DNA from 4 places in the Colwellia sp. 5_MG-2023 genome. Region 1 is predicted to be linked to each of the others. Evidence: predicted binding sites of a transcription regulator. Region 1 holds the regulator's gene; each other region holds the start of a gene.
The links. The regulator sigma-54, encoded in region 1, starts transcription at its own class of promoters, with help from an activator protein. The targets are predictions, from matches to a motif close to GTTGGCACGNNNNTNGNNT.
Positions count from the first base shown of each region.

Region 2: flgA (flagellar basal body P-ring formation chaperone FlgA) is a predicted target of sigma-54. The motif match lies at 3,878-3,896, and genes of this name have one in related genera.
Region 3: Q4496_RS12995 (LiaF domain-containing protein) is a predicted target of sigma-54. The motif match lies at 3,548-3,566, and genes of this name have one in related genera.
Region 4: glnA (glutamate--ammonia ligase) is a predicted target of sigma-54. The motif match lies at 1,710-1,728, and genes of this name have one in related genera.

Region 1 is NZ_JAUOPW010000004.1:24,708-30,125, reverse strand. Features, by position in the region: gene lptA (lipopolysaccharide transport periplasmic protein LptA) at 1-59, shown strand, start outside; gene lptB (LPS export ABC transporter ATP-binding protein) at 40-804, shown strand; gene Q4496_RS04755 (RNA polymerase factor sigma-54) at 889-2,400, shown strand; gene hpf (ribosome hibernation promoting factor) at 2,445-2,732, shown strand; gene ptsN (PTS IIA-like nitrogen regulatory protein PtsN) at 2,750-3,202, shown strand; gene rapZ (RNase adapter RapZ) at 3,273-4,127, shown strand; gene Q4496_RS04735 (HPr family phosphocarrier protein) at 4,136-4,444, shown strand; gene mgtE (magnesium transporter) at 4,772-5,418, shown strand, end outside.
Region 2 is NZ_JAUOPW010000008.1:91,073-96,490, forward strand. Features, by position in the region: gene flgE (flagellar hook protein FlgE) at 1-81, opposite strand, end outside; gene Q4496_RS08215 (flagellar hook assembly protein FlgD) at 191-877, opposite strand; gene flgC (flagellar basal body rod protein FlgC) at 888-1,307, opposite strand; gene flgB (flagellar basal body rod protein FlgB) at 1,310-1,705, opposite strand; gene Q4496_RS08230 (protein-glutamate O-methyltransferase CheR) at 2,022-2,852, opposite strand; gene Q4496_RS08235 (chemotaxis protein) at 2,892-3,821, opposite strand; gene flgA (flagellar basal body P-ring formation chaperone FlgA) at 4,077-4,769, shown strand; gene flgM (flagellar biosynthesis anti-sigma factor FlgM) at 4,909-5,214, shown strand; gene Q4496_RS08250 (flagella synthesis protein FlgN) at 5,274-5,418, shown strand, end outside.
Region 3 is NZ_JAUOPW010000019.1:69,738-75,155, forward strand. Features, by position in the region: gene Q4496_RS12965 (ribonuclease H family protein) at 1-99, shown strand, start outside; gene Q4496_RS12970 (MFS transporter) at 102-1,337, shown strand; gene Q4496_RS12975 (hypothetical protein) at 1,356-1,592, shown strand; gene Q4496_RS12980 (hypothetical protein) at 1,616-1,804, shown strand; gene Q4496_RS12985 (YajD family HNH nuclease) at 1,840-2,184, opposite strand; gene Q4496_RS12990 (acyl-CoA thioesterase) at 2,289-2,678, opposite strand; gene Q4496_RS12995 (LiaF domain-containing protein) at 2,844-3,494, opposite strand; gene Q4496_RS13000 (sugar O-acetyltransferase) at 3,845-4,378, opposite strand; gene Q4496_RS13005 (tRNA-(ms[2]io[6]A)-hydroxylase) at 4,405-4,977, opposite strand; gene Q4496_RS13010 (sulfotransferase) at 5,035-5,418, opposite strand, start outside.
Region 4 is NZ_JAUOPW010000003.1:347,971-353,388, forward strand. Features, by position in the region: gene typA (translational GTPase TypA) at 1-1,409, opposite strand, end outside; gene glnA (glutamate--ammonia ligase) at 1,794-3,200, shown strand; gene Q4496_RS04620 (DUF4124 domain-containing protein) at 3,385-3,900, shown strand; gene glnL (nitrogen regulation protein NR(II)) at 4,010-5,083, shown strand; gene glnG (nitrogen regulation protein NR(I)) at 5,146-5,418, shown strand, end outside.

The sequences.
Region 1 (5,418 bases):
AGCCAGCTCAAATAAAAGCTCAACAAGATAAGAAAAGTAATGACAGTAACAAGCAATAATAATAACGGCGAAGCTAATAATTCGACTTTGATAGCTAAAAACCTATCAAAAGCTTACAAAAGCAAAAAAGTTGTTAAAAACGTTAGTTTAGCGGTAAGCTCAGGACAAATTGTTGGCTTACTGGGGCCTAATGGAGCAGGAAAAACGACTTCTTTTTACATGATTGTTGGCTTAGTACCCAATGATAATGGCCAAATAATGCTGAATGACGAAGATGTAACACTATCGCCTATGCATGAACGCGCACGTCGAGGTATTGGGTATTTACCTCAAGAAGCCTCTATTTTTAGAAAACTAACCGTTACTGAAAATATTATGGCAATATTACAAATTCGAAAAGGCCTTAATGAAAATGAAAGGCAAACAAAATTAGAGCACCTCTTAGAAGAATTTAATATCAGCCATATTAAAGATAATTTAGGTATGAGTTTATCAGGAGGGGAAAGAAGACGCGTAGAAATAGCCCGTGCTTTAGCAGCAGATCCTGAATTTATATTACTTGATGAACCTTTTGCAGGTGTTGACCCTATTTCTGTCGGCGACATAAAAAAAATAATTATTCATCTTAAAAACCGTGGTCTTGGTATCTTAATAACTGACCACAATGTTCGTGAAACACTTGATGTATGTGAGCATGCTTACATTGTTAGTCACGGTGAAATAATAGCAGAAGGAGATTCTAATCAAATTCTTGCTAATCAAAAGGTAAGAGATGTATACCTAGGCGAGCAATTCACGCTATAGTTAACATATATAATAAATTCGTAGACTATACTTGCTCTAAGTTAGTAACTATAAACAATAATAACAGGAATTAAGACAACGTAGATGCGCCCAACTCTGCAACTCCGGATAGGACAACAACTAACCATGACGCCACAACTGCAACAAGCTATAAAGCTTTTGCAGTTATCGACGTTAGAGCTTCAACAAGAAATTCAAGAAGTACTTGAAAGTAATCCTCTGCTTGAAATTAATGATCAAGAAACCTCAGATAATAATTCAGAGGATAGTAGAGATAAACTTGAAGAAGCTTTTTCAGCCACCATCACAGAACGATCTACCAGTGATGGAAGTGAAGATTCATCAGCCTCTATTGATGAGATAAGTACAACAGAAGCAATGGAGAAAAATGACATACCAGAAGAGTTGAACATTGATACAACTTGGGAAGAAAGTTACAGTGCTGGTACGTCAAATACAGGGGCAATTAGTAGCCCAAGTGAAGATTACACCTATCAAGGTGAAACGATCGATTCAATACAAGATCACCTTTTATGGCAAATGGAATTAACGCCATTTTCAGAAACTGATCGCACGGTTGCTATCGCTATTATAGAGGCTGTTGATGAAGCAGGTTATCTTACGGTATCGAGTGAAGAAATATTAGAAAGTGTTGGTATAGAAGGACTGGAACTTGATGAAGTCGAAGCGGTATTAAAACGTATTAATGTCTTTGATCCTGTTGGTGTTGCAGCCCGTTCTATCGCTGATTGTTTAATTATTCAATTAAATCAGTTTGATCCTGAAACCCCTTACTTAAAAGAAAGTAAATTAATTATCGGCGAGCATATCGACTTACTCGGTAATCGTGACTATCGACAATTAATGCGTAAAACTCGCCTCAAAGAAGAACAGTTACGTGAAGTAATGCGTTTGATACAGAGCTTAAATCCTCGTCCTGGTGATGCAGTAGTGAAAAGCGATGATCAATATGTTATTCCTGATGTTTCCGTAGAAAAGAAAAATGGTCGTTGGGTTGTCGAATTAAACCCTGATACTGCTCCTAAGCTATCAGTAAATCAACAATATGCTGCCATGACAAAAACAACAAAATCTTCTAGTAATGACGGACAGTTTATTCGAACAAACTTACAAGAAGCTAAATGGTTTATTAAAAGTTTAGAGTCACGTAATGATACTTTACTTAAAGTATCTAACTGCATTGTACAACGTCAACAAGGCTTTTTAGAACATGGCGCTGAAGCGATGCGACCTATGGTATTAAATGATATTGCTGAAGCCGTGGATATGCATGAGTCAACTATATCTCGCGTAACTACGCAAAAATATATGCACACGCCTAGAGGTATTTTTGAATTAAAATACTTTTTTTCAAGTCATGTTAGTACCGAAAATGGAGGTGAATGTTCATCAACTGCCATACGTTCATTAATTAAAAAACTCATTTTAGCAGAAACACCCGCTAAACCGCTCAGTGATAGCAAAATGGCAGACTTACTAGCACAACAAGGAATTAATGTTGCTAGACGTACTATAGCTAAGTATCGTGAATCCTTATCTATACCACCGTCCAACCAACGTAAGAGTTTATTATAGCCTGTGACTTTATTTTCTGAATTAACTAGAGAAGGAACATACTTATGCAAATTAACCTTACCGGTCACCATGTAGAAGTAACGTCATCATTACGCGATTGTGTTGAAACAAAATTAGCTAAATTAGAGCGACATTTTGATCATATCAATAATGTTCATGTAGTCTTGACTGTTGAAAAGTTAGAACAGATAGCTGAAGCAACTATACATTTAAAAGGCAGTGAAATTCATGCTTCAGCAGTAAGTGCTGATATGTATACCTCGATAGATACTTTGGTGGATAAACTAGATCGCCAAGTACTCAAATACAAAGGCAAAATAACACAACATTAGTTTTATCCATTATAATTATGACACTACAAAATATATTAACACTGAACTGCACACGTTGTGCAGTTCCAGTTCAAAGCAAAAAGCGTTTACTTGAACTAATTTGCCAACTTGCCGCCAATGAACTAATTGACTCTAACCCAACAGATCTATTAGATAGCTTAATGAATAGAGAGAAAATGGGGAGTACTGGTATCGGCAACGGTATCGCTATCCCTCACGGCAGACTAAACAATACAGACAAAGCTATTGCCGTGTTTTTAACTACTGAAAACGCAATTGACTTCGACGCAATTGATAATAGACCTGTTGATATATTTATTTGCCTATTTGTACCTGAAGACAATACGCAAGCGCATTTAGAAACGTTGCAAAGTATTGCCAAACTATTTAGTGATCGCAAAACAGCTAAAAAAGTTCGTAAATGCACTAGCCAACAAGAGATGTTTGATCTTATTCAACAAACCGCTTAATCAATAAGTTGAAATATATTTCTACACAATAAAACCTAATGCATAGCTAATTCATGCGGAACTTAAAAATATGAAACTTATCATTGTTAGTGGCCGCTCTGGCTCAGGGAAATCAGTTGCATTAAGAGTATTAGAAGATTTAGGATATTATTGTGTTGATAATATTCCTGTTAATTTACTACCTGCATTAACCCATACCGTGATTAATGATTATGACAATGTTGCAGTAAGCCTAGATGTTCGTAACTTACCTAACAATCCTAAGGATATTGTAGAGATCATTGAATATTTACCTGATGCAGTTGATGTAACGACATTATTTTTAGATGCAGATGACAATGACCTTATTCGTCGTTTTAGTGAAACAAGGCGCTTACATCCTCTAATTAAAGAGAATATTGCGCTAGACCAAGCGATATCACTCGAAAAGAAACTATTAGCACCTATTTCTACCAATGCCGACTTATATATCAATACCAGCCAGCTAACTCCGCACCAATTAGCTGACTTGGTACGAGAAAGAATTCTTGGAAAGAAAACCGGTAAAATGGTTTTAGTCTTCGAGTCTTTTGGCTTTAAACACGGTATTCCTGCTGATGCTGATTATGTATTCGATGCACGCTTTCTTCCTAATCCTCATTGGGAAACTGAACTAAAACCTTTTACAGGTTTAGAGCAACCAGTAAAAGACTTCCTTTCTAGTCAGCCAATTGTGACAAAGTTTATTTGGCAAATTAATAGTTTTATGATGACTTGGTTACCCCATCTAGAACGCAATAACCGTAGTTATGTTACTATTGCAATTGGTTGTACGGGTGGGAAACACCGCTCTGTTTATATTGCTGATTTATTAGCAAAGAACTTTAGTAAAGAACAACAACATGTTCAAACTCATCATCGAGACATTAAGAAAATTAAAGAGTAAAACTCATTATGTCTATTCAAAAGCATAACAAGAACCATGATGATATCATCGTCAGTAAAGAATTAACTATAATTAACAAACTTGGCTTACATGCCCGAGCTGCAAGTAAATTAGCCTTACTTTGTCAGAAATTCTCCGCCCAAATAACCCTATCATTAGAAGAAAAAGAAGCTGACGCCAATAGCATAATGGCCATAATGCTCTTAGCTGGTGGACAAGGAAAAAATGTAACAGTCACCGCTCAAGGAACCGATGCACCCGCTGCATTAGAAGCTATAAGCCAGCTGATTGAAGCTAAGTTTGATGAAGATGAATAAATAGCCCAAGATCGGCTTAATAAATATTCCTCAAACAGCTATTTACGTGCGATAGACTAGCTATTGACGCTCGATTTTCCCTACTGCTTGCAGGTCAAAAGTAGAAAACTATCAAGCATGAGTATAGTAAAAGTAAGATTCTTAATATTTTCAATTAATTAAAAATATCTTAAACCAAGTTCAAGTTAAATAAGTAAAAAAGCTGAAAGAAACGCTAAGTTACGATAAACTTAACCATAATAAAAAATATTAAGTCTATTACACACCCACTCTCAAGTGTTTAATAGCGTTGGTATTTATCATTCCCTACGCTCAAGTAAGATATCTATGCCGGATCTAATAGAACAAGAATATATTCAAGAAAGACTACACCAAATTAATGAAGCACTTGATGGTGGTATGTTTGTCTATGTACGCAAATTATTACAAGACATGTCTGCCTATGATCTCGCGCTATTCCTTGAATCTTCTCCAGCTAAGAGTCGCGCATTATTATGGCAACTTATTGATGCTGAACACCATGGTGAAGTACTTGAAGAATTAAATGAAGAAGTACGTAAAGGCATTTTACAAAGCATGCAGCCTGAAAAACTGGCTGCCGTTGCTGAAGGTATGGATGTTGATGATCTAGCAGAAGTGTTACGTACCTTACCTGATACTGTTTATAGAAAAGTTCTCGATTCTATGGACTCTCAGGATAGAGCACGGGTAGAAACTGCGCTATCTTATGACAAAGAGACAGCAGGTGGTATCATGAACACTGATACCATTACGCTACAACCTGAGGTAAGTGTTGACGTAGTATTACGCTATTTACGCTTAAAAGGTCAACTACCTGAAGCAACAGACTCATTTTATGTCGTCGACCGAAGTAATCACTTCATTGGTGCTGTGTCACTAGCCGCTATTATAACCGCTAAACCTGAGGTTATCATTTCCAAGTTGATTGATGCAGAAATAGAAGCTGTACAAGC
Region 2 (5,418 bases), on a different contig from region 1:
AACGTTAGCTATATTGTTAGACGTAACATCTAAATCTTTTTGTGCTGCGTTTAACCCACTTAATGCTATATTAAATGACATAATTTAATCCTCTTAAAAATTCATTGCTTTATTAGGCTACATTTCATTCTAATTCATTCTAATGCTAACCTGTAAAATTTATCTTTTTGTTGAGTTTTGCCCCAATCAATTAACCTTCTGCAACTTCAACTACATCTTCTAATTTCATCGCACTACCACCATTAAGATTAAGTACAATACCGTTTGAACCGGCAAGCGTAACACTATCTACCTTACGATAAGTCATTGCTTGCAATTCAGACGCTTGTCCATCAACAAGACCAACAACTCTAAAACGATAAGCCCCAGTAGTTGCGGCTTCCCCTTCAGACGTTTGGCCATCCCAAGTAAAGGCGGCACCACCTTCAGCCATATCGCCAACAGGTACCGTTTGAACAATTTCACCTGCAACGTTTTCAACGTAAATAGTGATATTACTTGCCGCCTCAGTAGTAACTATTTTCCCTTGAACTGAATCGCCTTCGCTCATGCCAAAAACATTATCTTCAACTAAAACACTTCGACCTACCAAAGATGAGGCTTGTAAGGCTTGACTTGAAGTCATCGAACTAGCAAAACCAGCAAAAGATTCATTCAACTGACTTACACCGTCTGTTGTAGAGAATGCGGTCATTTGAGAGATCATTTCATTGTTATCTGCAGGTTCGGTTGGATCTTGGTTTGCTAATTCTTGTGTTAACAACGCAAAAAAATCAGCCTGTGTGAGCATGCCATTGCCACCACTATCAGCAGTTTCATATTCTTCTTTTTGCCAATAAAGAGAGTCAAGGCCATTTGTACCACTAACAGTTTCCATTTCCTACTCCTTATGACTGACCAAGTTGCAGTGTTTTAGTTAACATGTTTTTTGCTGACTCTGCTAATTGCACATTAGTTTGATATGAACGAGACGCAGAAATCATATTGGTCATTTCTTCAATAACATTAACATTAGGTTTATAAATATAACCGTCTTTGTCTGACATAGGGTGTTCAGGTGCGTATTCAACATTTAGAGGTTTGTTACTTTCAACTATCCCTAATACTTGTACACCAACACTACTTTCTTGTCCCCCGGCAGCTTTTTGCATAGCAGCGGCAAAAACTGGATGCCTAGCACGATATGTTTCACTTACACTTGAACTAACACTGTCAGCATTAGCAATGTTACTTGCCGTGGTATTTAAACGCATTGACTGCGCACTCATACCACTACCTGTGATGTTAAATACGTTAAAAAGGCTCATTATTAAGCACCTCCTGAGATGACATTTTTCAGGGCTTTTATTTTTCCGTTAAGAAACTGAACCCCAGCTTGATACTCTAATGTGTTTTCTAGATACAAGTTTCGTTCCACTTGTACATCTACCGTGTTACCGTCTCCGGTATCGGGCTGATCTGGATTGCGAAAAGCAATGTTATTATTTATTTCAGTACGCACATCAAAGTGTTTAGCGTGAGTTTTACTCATGCCAATTTGTTGTTGACCAGCTTGTTGCATCGCTTTTTGAAAGTCCATGCCCTTTGCTTTATAACCAGGGGTATCAGCATTAGCAATATTGCTAGCGATCACTTCCGCTCGCTGAGATCGCAAAAGCATTCCCTTTGCGTGAAGTTCAAAACCTTTATCAAAGCTAATAGCCATAATAACTCACCATTAATTATATTTAACATTGAGTCATTCAATAATTATGCCAATAAAGATGATACAAATTAAAAAGAAAGTAAATTGCTGCCAACGACCTTACTAGTAGTAAATAAAAAAGTATTAAGCAATGAAAGTATGTTGCAGGGATAAATAAGGGGGGAGTATGTGGTTTGTAAAGTTAATATCCAGTGAAATAGCAGGTTGTAGATTAAGTAAATACTAAGTTGTGAAGTTTATCTAACTTCTATTTATTGTAAATTTCACAACTATAGTGGTTACAGCACATTAATAATAAAAGGAGATTATTCCCTTTTTATTTTTTTTGATAAATAATACCTGGGTTACAACGCAGCATCTCAAAATCAGCATTTAATCCAGAAAGTGATTCCGAAGCACCTAAAAACAAATACCCTCTTTCATTCAAAGTGCCATGAATTTGACTTATTATTTGAGTTTTGATTTCTGTTGAAAAATAAATCAGCACATTTCGACAGAAAACAACATCAAAACGTCCCATCAAACTATAGCTATTAAGTAAATTAAGCGGGCGAAAACTTACCATTTTTTTCACTTCATCTTTTACCTTCAGCATGCCATTATCACCATTTTCAAAAAACTGTCTTTTTCTTTCTTCAGACAAACCACGTGCTAACGCAAGTGAATCATAATGGCCATATTTGCAGTGTTCCAGCATAGTACTTGAAATATCAGTACCAATAATTTGTATACCTCTTGAGAAGCTGCCAGGATTACTTTTTTGATACTCTAAAATTGACATCGCAATAGAGTATGCTTCTTGCCCAGACGAACTCGCTGCTGACCAAATTTTGACAGGCGTTTTACGTTGAGCTAATTCGGGCAATATTTTACTTTTTAATAGCTTAAAAGGGTAATCATCACGAAACCATAGTGTTTCATTAGTCGTCATGGCATCGATCACTGCAGCTCGTAGTTGTCGCTCTACGGGTGACAACGTTCGAGTCACTAATTCTCCAAGCGAATTAACACCAAACTTGCTCATTAACGGAGCTAAGCGGCTTTTAACTAGATATTGCTTACTTTCACCTAGTACAATGCCACACTGTTGCTCTAAAAAAACTCTAAATTGATGATAACTTTTATCGTCAAGTTGTCTTACTGACACTAGTACTACTTCCTAATTTATTTTATATGGTGACTATTTTTATAATGGATGGTTTAGCCACTTTTTAACCGCTGTTGCTAGTTCATCTGGATGAAATTTAGCAATAAAATCATCAGCACCAACTTTTTGAACCATGGCATTGTTAAACACACCGCTCAGTGATGTATGCAAAATAATTGGCATTTTAGCCATACGTTCATTACCTTTCACTTCAGCGGTTAGTGTATAGCCATCCATTTCTGGCATTTCGATATCAGAAACCATTAAAGCTACTTTCTCAGTAATGCTATGCTCACACGTTTCAGCAATAGCAATGAGTTGCTCTAATGCCTCTTGCCCATTTTTTGCTAACGCCATTTTAATACCTAATGGCTCTAATGCTCTTTTTACTTGATTACGTGCCACGGTTGAATCATCCGCTATCATCACTATTCGTTCACCGAGATCTTCGCCCACACTTTTATCAACAACACCATCACTTAAATCAGTTGAAACAGGGCTAATTTCATTCAATATTTTTTCTACATCTAAAATAGAAACCATTTGATTGTCAATTTCAGTAACAGCAGTTAAATAGCTAGACTTCCCTGTTCCTTCAGGAGGTGGCATCATGTCTTTCCAGCTTAACGTAACAATCCGCTCAACACCTGCCACTAGAAAGCCTTGAATACTACGATTATATTCAGCAATAATAATAAAAGAATCTTCAGTTTGCGTTATCGCTGGCCCACCAATAGCTTTACTCATATCAATAACTGAAATAGTTTGTCCACGAATATGAGCAACCCCTTTAATAAAAGAGTCTTGTTTAGGAATCATGGTTAATTTAGGACACTGTAATACTTCCCTTACTTTAAAAACGTTAATTCCAAAACGTTGGCGACCTACCAATTTAAAAAGTAGTAATTCCAATCTATTTTGACCAACCAATTGTGTTCGCTGATTGACCGAGTCTAATATACCTGCCATAAAAACCTCATTTATAATCAAGAGCGCTATCATTAATCCTATATTGAATAGAACAAAAAGGCACAATTCTTGATTGTATTTACTGTATGTCAAAATAAGTGACAAAAAACTGATGCTTAGTATGTCACTATATTATAAGTAATGAATATAATTAATATACTCATAGTATAAACTTAATGTGCCAATAACTATGTTACCCTAGTTAAGAGCATAGTCGAGTATTTGAATTAACCTAAAAATATATGGCAAAAAATCATGCGTACAAGTATCGTTTATCTTTCTTTTATCTGCTTATTAATGCTTTTACCCTCCATCAGTTTAGCGACAACATGGGATAGAGCTTATATAGAGTCATTTGCAAAAAAATACCTAGAAGCCAATATACCTGCGCCAGCTGATGGACGAATATCCTTTAATGTTACCAATATAGATACAAGAATAATAATAAAACCTTGCCAAGTACCTATTAAAGCAAATATACCTGAAAATACCAATCGTAGGAATGTTAATGTTAATATAACTTGTGATGATGCAACTCCTTGGCAATTATACTTACCTGCTAAAATTGAAAGAACCTTTGCAGTTGTTGTTACAACGAGTACGATTGAGAAAGGTGAAGTGCTCACTAAAGAGAATATTGCAATAGATTACATTGCCACAAACAAAATACGTGGTGAGAGGATTACCGATATAAACTCAGTGTTGGGTAGTAAAGCAGAAAAAAGAATCGGCAATGAACGCACCATTACTAAATCAAACATATGTTTAGTTTGTAAAGGAGACGTTATTACTATTATTGCAAAAAACGATAACTTTTTAATTAAAACAAAAGGTACTGCACTAAGCTCAGGTAATTTACATGAACAGATTGAGGTTAAAAACTCACGTTCTGGTCGAATAATTAAGCCTCAAATTAGTGCTGTTAATCAGGTTACTATTAACCTATAATTTTTAAGATCTAATCTTTACCGTCGGAAATTATTTTACCCTAAAATTTTTAGTGTATTTTATTTAAGTTATCTTACTTTTTGCCGATATAAAGTTAATGAATAAACTTTAGAAGAACTTTTTACCGTAGGGTAATATTATGACTATAAATATCAATAACTTAAATAACCAAGCACAGATCAACCAAAATAAGCAGTCTCATGCTAAACAAGATGTGGCTCAAACTACAGCACATAGCCCACAAACTAAACATGTTGCTCGCGACTCTGTTTCCTTGACGCCACAAGCGCAACAGTTCAAAGAATTACAAAAAAAATCAGCTGATGCACCTGTGATCAATCAAGAGAAAATTGAAGAGCTGAAAAAAACAATTGCCTCTGGTGAGTATAAAATAGATCCGCAAAAGCTTGCTGCTAGCATGGCTAAGTTTGAATTTACGTTATAATTTGATATAACCGTGGGACTGGGTGATAATCACCCTTTGCTATAATAAAGGTGTACTTAATGTCAGCTTCCCCTCAATCAATAGAGTTAATTTCTCAACAATTTGCTCAATTACAAGAACTAGAGCAAATTATTAGTAGTGAAAAACTTATTTTACAGCAACATCAACCTGACGCATTACTAGAAATTAGTGAGCAAAAAAACT
Region 3 (5,418 bases), on a different contig from region 1:
CGAATGGCGGTATTAGCTAGGTTACAAAAACAAGAAACACTTGTTAAATACCAAGGTGAACTTGATATAAAAACTATTTTAGCGATGGAATCTGGCTAATAATGTCAATTATTTTATTCGTTATCACCCTTATTGTTATTTCAGCTATTTTACTAACCAAAAGGTTTAATTTACCTAGAAATATCAGTTTGCTTTTTATCGCACAGCCGCTAGTAACTTGTTCTGCACCTATTATTGTTTTTATTGGTGGTTTATTAGCAAGTGAATTAACGACTGACGCTTCATTGGCTACACTACCTATTAGTTTAATGATATTAGGTGTGGCTGCAGGATCAATTCCTGCGGCAATGATTGCTAAAGTAAAAGGACGCAAGTTTGCTGTATTTACAGGGTTTAGCTGCCTTTTAATTGCAGTATTACTGGCTATTTTAGCAACCAAATTAGCATTATTTGAAATATTTTCTCTGGCAAGCTTCTTATTTGGTATTGGTGGCTCTTTCACACAACAGCTAAGATTTGCCGCGATAGAAAGTAGTAATAACGAAGAAGATATCCCCAAAGTTTTATCCATTTTAATGTTAAGTGGTGTGTTTGCTGCTTTTTTAGGGCCTGAAATAGCCGTAACAGCTAAAGATTGGTTTAGCTCACCTCATGGTTATGTTGGTTCATTTTTTTTACTCGGTTTATTCATTTGCTTAGCTACTCTTATTATGTTCTTTTTCGAAGAGCCTGAAATAAAAGAAACATTAAAATCCGGAGAAACAAGAGCGTTATCTGTTATTGCTAAGCAGCCTATTTTTCTTGTTGCCATCAGTACCGCGACAATAGGTTATGCACTAATGAGTTATTTAATGACTGCAACACCATTAAGTATGCATCACATGCAAGGACATAGCTTAAATGAAACTAAATGGGTAATTCAAAGCCATATTGCTGCTATGTATCTTCCTTCCTTGTTCGCTCCTTGGTTAGTCAAAAAAATAACATTAAAAGGCTTATTAATGACAGGCACGACTATTTATCTTCTTGTCACTCTCATTGCCTTTTCAGGCCAAAAAGTAATACATTATTGGTGGGCATTAATTTTATTAGGTATTGGATGGAATTTTCTGTTTTTAACCGGTACTTCTTTATTACCGCAAAGCTATAACGCTTGTGAACGCCATAAAGTACAAGCAACAAATGATTTTGTTTTGTTTGGCTTTCAGGCATTTGCCTCATTAATGGCTGGCTGGGTATTATTTGTTGGTGGTTGGAATTATGTGGTACTAACAAGTCTCCCTTTAATTGCCGTATTATTTATAATAAACATTATTTATTTTCGACATAAAATTTAACTTAGTTAGGAGTATCTTATGAGTGGAACAACAATGCTTGTTGTCATTGTGTGTGTGGTGAGTGGCGTATTATACAAAATGTATAACAGATATTTAGAATTTAAATCAAAAACGCTAAATCAAAATAAAGCTTATGGGGAAGAAAATGATCAATTAGCAATACAAGTTAGTAAATTAACTGAACGCGTACAAGTACTTGAAAAAATTGTAACTGATGAAGGCTATCAAGTTCAAAAAGATATCAAGAATTTATAACGGTTTATCTTATGCAATTAATCATGAAAACTGAATTTGATAACCTTAGAACGAATGACCTGCATAGTTATGACAGTGATTCCAATGGTAACAAACAAGTTGTGAAAATTTATTGTGGTGAGCAACTGATTGCTAAAAAACTAACACAAAAAAAATCGGTTCGGTATTTTGGTATTAACGACTATAAAAAATACTTAACACCAGAGTCATAAAAACTAAAGTGTTAAGTATTGTTAATTAATAAGCGTTACTTTTTCAACATTGATTTTAAATCAGCAAATGGATTGTAAGTAGCGGTATCTTGATTAGTATCCCCTGCTTTTACTTCAGTTTGATAGTTAGCATGTTCTGTGTATTTGGCATGCTCATTATCATGACAATAAATGCACAATAACTCCCAGTTACTTCCATCATTAGGATTATTTGTATGATCATGATCCATATGATGTACAGTTAACTCCTTTATGTTGGAGTAGACAAATTCACGCGCACAACGCCCACATACCCATGGATACAACTTTAAAGCACGATCACGATACCCTTGTTCTTTTTGCTTATAATTGGCACTTGTGCCAAATCTATCTGAAGACATAATAACACTGGAAATAAGTAAATAATAACGTCATTGTATTGCTAAGTTAAAACCTTATCAATGACTCTTTCGTGGGTGATTAACCAATAACGTCATTACTATTATTAAATTTTTTCTGAATTCTGTAACTGCTCTAGCGTTTTACCATGAGGCACAGGTTTTCGAGTTTCAGGGTCAACTTTTACAAAAACAATATCATCCGCTAAACAAATTGTTTTTTTCGTTGCTTTATTACGCACTAAACACGTAATGGTTATTGAAGTAGTCCCTACTTTTTTAGTTTCTAAACCAAACTCAACAACATCACCTTGTCTTGCTGCTGAATCAAAACTAATAGCACCAATATGCTTAGTCACTAAGCAGTTGGTTTCTAGTCGACACATTGAATAAATGGCCGCTTCTTCATCTATCCATTCAAGGGCACGACCACCAAATAAGGAATTGGCATAATTCAAATCATTAGGCATTACTAAACGACGAGAGAAAAACTTCATAAACAACCTTTATAGGTTAAAATTAAAAATGTGAATTTTCATTATAACGGCTATTAATAAGCAGCTCTAGTTAATTATTATAACATAAATTCATATACTTATATTATAATAAAAGTTTCTGTTAGCTTAGTTAAAATATAACTCGCTTTTATTTATTATTAAATATTATGAAAAAAATATACTTTTAAATTTATCTGCCATATCAACAAATTTTTCTTTCATTGTTCTTCTTACTGTTATATCGATTCCACTAAAAATACAAATCCCTTCAATAATAATTGTTGGTACAACAACATTGGGATTTACTTGAGTAGATGTTTGATAGTCAACACCACCAAAAATACAGAAGGCTTTAGAAACAACATTAACATTTTCAGGTATATAAATATCACTGCCACTAAATAGGCTAAATATTTTTATACGAAGTTCATTTTGTGTAAATTTCGCATCAGTTAAGTCTATATCACAACCACTAAAAATGCTTAGCGCACGAATTTCTTTTGGTACAGTCCAAACGCCGCCGCGTTTATTACCGCTAAACACGTTAATCATATACTCAACATCTTCTGTTTCACCAGAAACAACATTGGGCGCTAAGCCTTGCTTTTTATTTTCAACAAAAGCTTTATCAACGGTTAAAGGTAAATCTTCTGTCAGTTCGATCAGTGCTTGATTACATTGTAGTTCCATAGCTTGATCTAAACGTCGCTCGAAAGCTTCATACGATAATTCACCATGACTATAATTCATAATTAATTGATCAATAACTTCACTGCGCACTGTTTCTGTAGGTCGATCTTCTAAAATAACTGACATGTTAGTTCCCTTTGTTATTATTTGATGATTAAAAACATCTATATTGCTTTAACAAGCAAGTGCCAGGCCAATAAAATATCACTTAGAATACAATAAGATAAAAATAAGTAGGATAACTATAACGTAAATTAAACGAGATATTAGTAAAATACACCAGAAGTTAGTAAGTTTATGTAGTAATACGATTTTGGATAGAGTACTGTTATAAATAAAGGCGACCGGACACCATATTATGTTAGATGTTATGCACTTATGAAGTAACGGGAAATAGAGTCTCTATTCTATTCAATCCACACCGCCATCCTGAACTTGATTCGGAATATGTACCAGCAGAAGTCATAAAACTTAAATTATAAATCACGAATTTTCACAGCAGGGTTTCCAGCATAAAAACTATTCGCTTCAATATTTTTAGTTACGACACTACCCGCACCAACTGTACTGTTGTCGCCAATATTTACACCTGCCAGTACAATCACGCCACCACCTAGCCAAACATTATTGCCAATAAAAATATCGTCAACATAGTTATGTTTAGCTAGTCGCTCATTAGGATCAATATCATGCGAAACAGCCAATAGTTGTACTTTTGGTCCTATAAGGCAATCAGCACCAATATTTATTTTGCTATTAGTTTCTTTTGAACCATCAACAATAGTGCAATGCGAATTAATAAAGGTTCTATCGCCAATACTAACAGTATCGCCATAATCCATATGAAAGCCATATTCAATAAATACATCATCGCCACATGAGGAAAATAAGGCTTTTAACCGTTTTAAGTTACCTTTACTTGGGCTACGCGTAAATTGACGGCACAGCTCATGAACAGATTTTCGGTGGTTTATTAATACAGGTGTAATACTATCAAAACATCTTTTCATATTTATATAAAATCAACTAGTCACAATCAATGAAGTACTGCTTTAATCGGTAATGCTTTGCATATTTCAGCCTCGACAATTAATAGCTCTTCTAAACGCTGATCGACTTCTGCTTTATCAAAGTATTCATATGCTAACTCAACAAACAGGTTTTTGTGCTTTTCTTCAGATTTAGCAATAGCGTCATATAGATCTTTATCTTTGCCTTCAGGTAAAGCTTGTGCAACTAGCCAAAATTTTTCATAGCCTCGTGCTTCAATTACTGCTGCGACTAATAATCGATCCATTAAAAAGTAACTTGTACCATTACGAAAATGTTGTCTGATTTGATTAATATAAGGATCTTTTTTATCTTGTCCCAAGGTGACATTTCGAGCAACAAGTAACTTTAGAACTTGTTTAAAGTGTATTAATTCTTCAATCGCCAAATCCGTCATTGCTCTAACCAATTTTGCTTTATCTGGGTAATGCGACAACATTGCCATTGCCATGCCTGATGCCTTTTTTTCAGCTGCAGCATGGTCTTGTAAGAAACTAGGGAAATCCGCCATAACAGCATCAATCCACTCTTGCGTGGTGTTATACTTTAATTCAAACATAAATAGTATTTCGAGAAGGTTAAATAATTAGAAAGGATTTTACAGATCAAACCCCGATTAATAAAGGATCTTATCAATACGCCCTTTATTGGTTGATTCTATTTTTAATGCATTATTAATATCTTGCCAAGCTCTAACTTTGCCGCCGATATTAATTTTTTCAAAACCAGTGCTTCTCCCCTTTTCAGGTGGAATGTTAAGAAAAGTCAACAGTTGTTGGTAGCTCGTTTCATCGCTAACATCTATCGTTAAAAGATCATCAGATCTATTTTGAAAATAATCGAATACCCCTTGCTGATGATTTTGATAACATTGAAAAAGAAAATCATCTTGCTCTATATTATCAGCTGTCAACGGCGCAAAAGTTTCATTGTAACAACGTTTTAAATATGGATTAAAACCACCATCAATCCGTTGTAAATTAACAATCATACGCTGCAA
Region 4 (5,418 bases), on a different contig from region 1:
AAGAATGTATGATAAATTAAACCTGAACCCGATGTTAATGTCATGAATTCAGTTTGGAAACCAATTAAACCACGACTTGGCATAATGAAATCCATACGAATACGACCAGTACCATCTGGTGCCATATCCGTTAATTCAGCTTTACGAACACCCATTCTTTCCATGATAGGACCTTGATGCTGTTCTTCAACATCAATAGTAACTGTTTCGTATGGTTCTTCTAATACACCATTTACTTCACGAATAATAACTTCTGGACGAGACACTGCTAGCTCAAAACCTTCACGGCGCATGTTTTCAATTAAAATACCTAAATGAAGCTCACCACGACCTGATACTTTAAATTTATCTGCATCTTCTAATTGCTCAACACGTAATGCAACGTTATGAATTAATTCTTTATCTAAACGATCTTTAATATTACGTGACGTTACAAATTTACCTTCTTTACCACAAAATGGTGAAGTGTTAACTTGGAAAGTCATGTTGATCGTAGGTTCATCAACTGATAATGCTGGTAAACCTTCAACAGAAGTAGGACAACAAATCGTATCTGAGATTTTTAATTCACCTAAACCTGTAATCGCAATAATGTCACCTGCAAAACCTTCTGCAACATCAAGACGTTCAAGTCCTAAGTAACCAAATACCTTGCCAACTTTAGCGTTATGTACGCCACCATTTGCCAATTTAATAGTTACTTGTTGATTTGGTTTAACAGAACCACGCGTAATACGACCAACACCAATTACACCTAAATATGAGCTGTAATCAAGTTGAGAAATTTGCATTTGAAATGGACCATCAGGATCAACTTCTGGTGAAGGCACTTCTTTAAGAATAGTATCAAACAATGGCGTCATATCTGTGCCAGTTTCACCTTCTTCAAGTGTAGCCCAACCATTAATTGCTGAAGCATAAACAACTTTAAAATCTAATTGTTCGTCTGTAGCACCAAGGTTGTCAAACAATTCAAAAACTTGATCCATAACCCAATCAGGTCGAGAACCAGGCTTATCAACTTTATTGATAACAACAATTGGTTTTAAACCTTGAGCAAACGCTTTTTTCGTTACGAAACGCGTTTGTGGCATAGGACCTTCTTGCGCATCAACAATAAGTAAAACTGAATCTACCATTGACATTACACGTTCAACTTCACCACCAAAATCGGCATGGCCCGGAGTATCAACGATATTTACACGGTAACCGTTCCAGTTAATAGCCGTGTTTTTAGCTAAGATTGTGATACCACGTTCTTTTTCGATATCATTTGAATCCATTGTACGTTCTTCTAGGCCACCACGTACATCTAATGTACCTGATTGCTCTAATAACTTATCGACTAAAGTCGTTTTTCCGTGGTCAACGTGAGCAATAATTGCCACATTTCTTAATTTATCTAACACAGGCGTCTCGCTGTTTTATTATTATTTAATACCACAACAATACGCGGGGCTTAAATAACTAAGGCTTTAATTGGGCGCGTATTATACAGTTTTTTTATATTAAAAGATATTTTTTATGATAAACCTACTTTGTGACTGATTTGTGTCAAAATGGTACAAATAGTACATGAAAATTGCTCAAAATAAGATATAGTGGCTTTCGAACTAGTATTTTGCACCACAAAGATCCCACAACGCACTACAACCGTGCAAAGCGTTTTTTGTAAACTTTCTAAATCATTGTTTTGATTATGATTTATTATTGGCACAATATTAGCTTGTATATGTCAAAACTTTGGTTTGCATCAAAAGAAATTTAAAACTAACCCTCACTGGAGAGACAAAATGTCACAAGCAGTATTCGATTTAATTAAAGAACATGACGTCAAGTTTATTGACCTTCGTTTTACCGATACTAAAGGTAAAGAACAACATGTTTCTATCCCTCATCATCAAGTAACCGAAGATTTTTTTGAAGACGGTAAAATGTTCGATGGTTCTTCAATTCAAGGTTGGAAAGGAATTAACAAATCTGACATGGTATTAATGCCTGATGCAGATTCTGCTGTGTTAGACCCGTTTGCGGACGCTGTTACATTAAACATTCGTTGTGATGTAGTAGAACCAGATACAATGCAAGGTTACAGCCGTGACCCTCGCTCTGTAGCGAAACGTGCTGAAGAATACTTACGTTCTACCGGTATCGCTGATACTGTATTAATTGGTCCTGAGCCAGAATTCTTCTTATTTGATGACGTACGTTTCCACACTGATATCAGTGGTTCTTTCTTTAAAGTTGACGATAAAGAAGCATGTTGGAATTCAGGTACTGAATATGAAGAAGGTAACATGGGACATCGTCCTGGCCTTAAAGGCGGTTACTTCCCAGTTTCTCCAGTAGATTCTTCACAAGATATTCGTTCTGCTATGTGTTTAGTAATGGAAGATATGGGCTTAGTTGTTGAAGCGCATCACCATGAAGTAGCAACTGCTGGTCAAAACGAAATCGCTTGTCGTTTTAATACTATGGTATTAAAGGCTGATGAAGTACAAGTATATAAGTATGTTGTTCATAACGTTGCTCATGCTTACGGTAAAACAGCAACATTTATGCCGAAGCCATTAGTTGGTGATAACGGCTCTGGTATGCACGTTCATCAATCTCTTGCTAAAGATGGCGTTAACTTATTCTCTGGTGATAAATACGGTGGATTGTCTGAAATGGCTCTTTACTACATTGGTGGTATCATCAAGCATGCTAAAGCACTTAATGCATTTACTAACCCTGCAACTAACTCATACAAACGTTTAGTTCCACATTTTGAAGCACCTATTATGCTAGCGTACTCAGCGGCTAACCGTTCAGCTTCAATTCGTATCCCAGTAGTTCCAACACCAAAAGCAACACGTATCGAAGTTCGTTTCCCTGATCCAGCAGCTAACCCTTACTTAGCATTCTCTGCTATGTTAATGGCTGGTCTTGACGGTATCAAAAACAAGATCCACCCTGGTGATGCTATGGATAAAGATCTGTATGACCTTCCAGCTGAAGAAGCAGCAGCAATACCACAAGTTGCAACATCATTAACTGAAGCATTAGATGCTTTAGCTGAAGATAACGAATTCTTAACTGCTGGTGGCGTTATGGATATCGATATGATCAATGCTTACATTGACCTTAAACGTGCTGATTGTGAGTTATTAAATACTTCAACTCACCCAGTAGAATTTGGTATGTACTACAGCGTTTAAGCCCTAGTAGTTATACTTTTAGAGCCTTGGCTTTAAATCAAAAAGCTCACTTCGGTGAGCTTTTTTGTGCTCAAAATATTTATAGTAGTAAAGTTACAAGTTTTTGTATAAATTATAACTACTGATGCCTCACATTATCGTGTGTTTGGATATATCTAAAGGAACAAGATATACTTGATAAATTATGATTAAATTTTTATTACTAATATTACTTATATCCATAATTGCGCCGGTAAACGCGAGTACCACTAAAATATATCTTTGGCGTAATGAAGCTGGCCAACTAGTCTACTCAGACACCCCTTCACCTGGCGCAGAAGAAGTAAAAACTAATCCAGGCCATGTTATTGAATCATCTAGTTCGATAGATATACAACTACTTGATATTCAAAAAGAGATAGTACCTGAAGATTATCAAATCATTATTAATCACCCTAAAAATCATGACACAATTCGTGATAATACCGGCTCTATCCTTATTAGCGCTATGATACAACCAAGATTTAAACGTGGTTTAAAAGTACAACTAATTTTAGACGGTGAAGCTTATCAAACTCCCCAAAATCACACTCAATTCTCTCTTAGAAATATTGATCGCGGTGAACACCAAATAAAAATGCAAGTATTTAACGAAGAAGGCAAGGTAATTGCATTATCTGACCCTATAACGTTTTATATGCATCGAGCATCTATTAATTAGTGAAAATTAGCACTAAATAGCCGTATTTAGCCCTGCAAATAAAACCTTTCTAGAATATACTAAATTTAAAGCACCAAATCAGTGCGCCCCAGTATAAGTATGAGACTTTATGTTGCACACAAGACAAGATATCCAACGACTTAAATTAAGTTACCAACAAACACTCGCGAATCAGTTAGTGACTGCGGTACTAATACTCGACCAAAAATTAAATATTTGTTACTTAAATCCTGCGGCTGAAGCCTTGTTAATAAAAAGTTTGTATAAACTATATGGCAGCCCTTTTGATTTAATTTTCGAAAATACGTCAATAACTAAATCACGTTTAGAACAGCTGCTCACGACAGGGCAAGAATTTACTGATAGCGAAATAGTGATAGAGTTTAATAAAACTCACCGCTTCACCGCAGAAGTAACCGCGTCGTCAGTAGAGTTTTATCGCATTCCTCACATTCTGATTGAGTTCAAACAAATTGACCAACAAAAACAAATCAGCCTTGAAATATTTCAACAGCAGCAATGGATTGCTGCTCGTGACTTAATTAAGGGGTTAGCACATGAAATTAAAAACCCACTTGGCGGTCTTCGTGGTGCTGCTCAACTGTTAAATAAAGAGCTTGATGAAGAGCAACAAGAATACACTGCCATGATCATAGAGCAAGCTGACAGGTTAACTAACTTAGTTGATCGGCTATTAGGTCCAAATCAATTACCACAAGTTAAAAGCTATAATATTCATTCTGTGCTAGAGAAAGTATGCCAAGTGGTTAATTTTTCAAGTGAGCAAGAAATAGAATTAAAACGTGATTATGATCCCTCAATTCCTAACATAGAATGTGATCAAGAAAAAATACAGCAAGCAGTATTAAACATTGTTAATAATGCTATTCAAGCAATAAGCCCCGAAAATAAAATTACCCTAAAAACACGAATAGCCAGTAATGCAACTATTAATGGTAAACAAATAAAATTAGCGGTAAAAATTAGCATTATTGATGATGGGCCAGGTATTCCTGAAAAAATACAAGACACTTTATTTTATCCTATGGTATCCGGTCGCTCAAATGGAACCGGTTTAGGTTTATCTATTTCACAAACTTTAATAAATCAACACCAAGGCAAGCTCTCTTGCCGAAGTCGTCCTGGGCATACAGAGTTTATAATTCTTCTCCCCTTAAGCTGAGACTAAGCTTTTATTAGGACGCTACTAACACAACTTTAAAAATTAACGCAAGAGAATACACAATGATCACTGAACAAGTATGGATAGTTGATGACGACAGCTCAATTCGCTGGGTTTTAGAAAAAGCCTTTACTAAAGCTAATATTAGTACGGCTTCATTTGAAAGCGCTAGTAATTTATTAATAGCGCTCGATCATGATCAACCTGAGGTTATTATATCTGATATAAGGATGCCTGATATCGACGGTATGACCCTACTTAATACTATTAGTAAGGATCACCCACATATCCCGGTTATCATCATGACGGCTCACTCTGATCTAGATAGTGCAGTT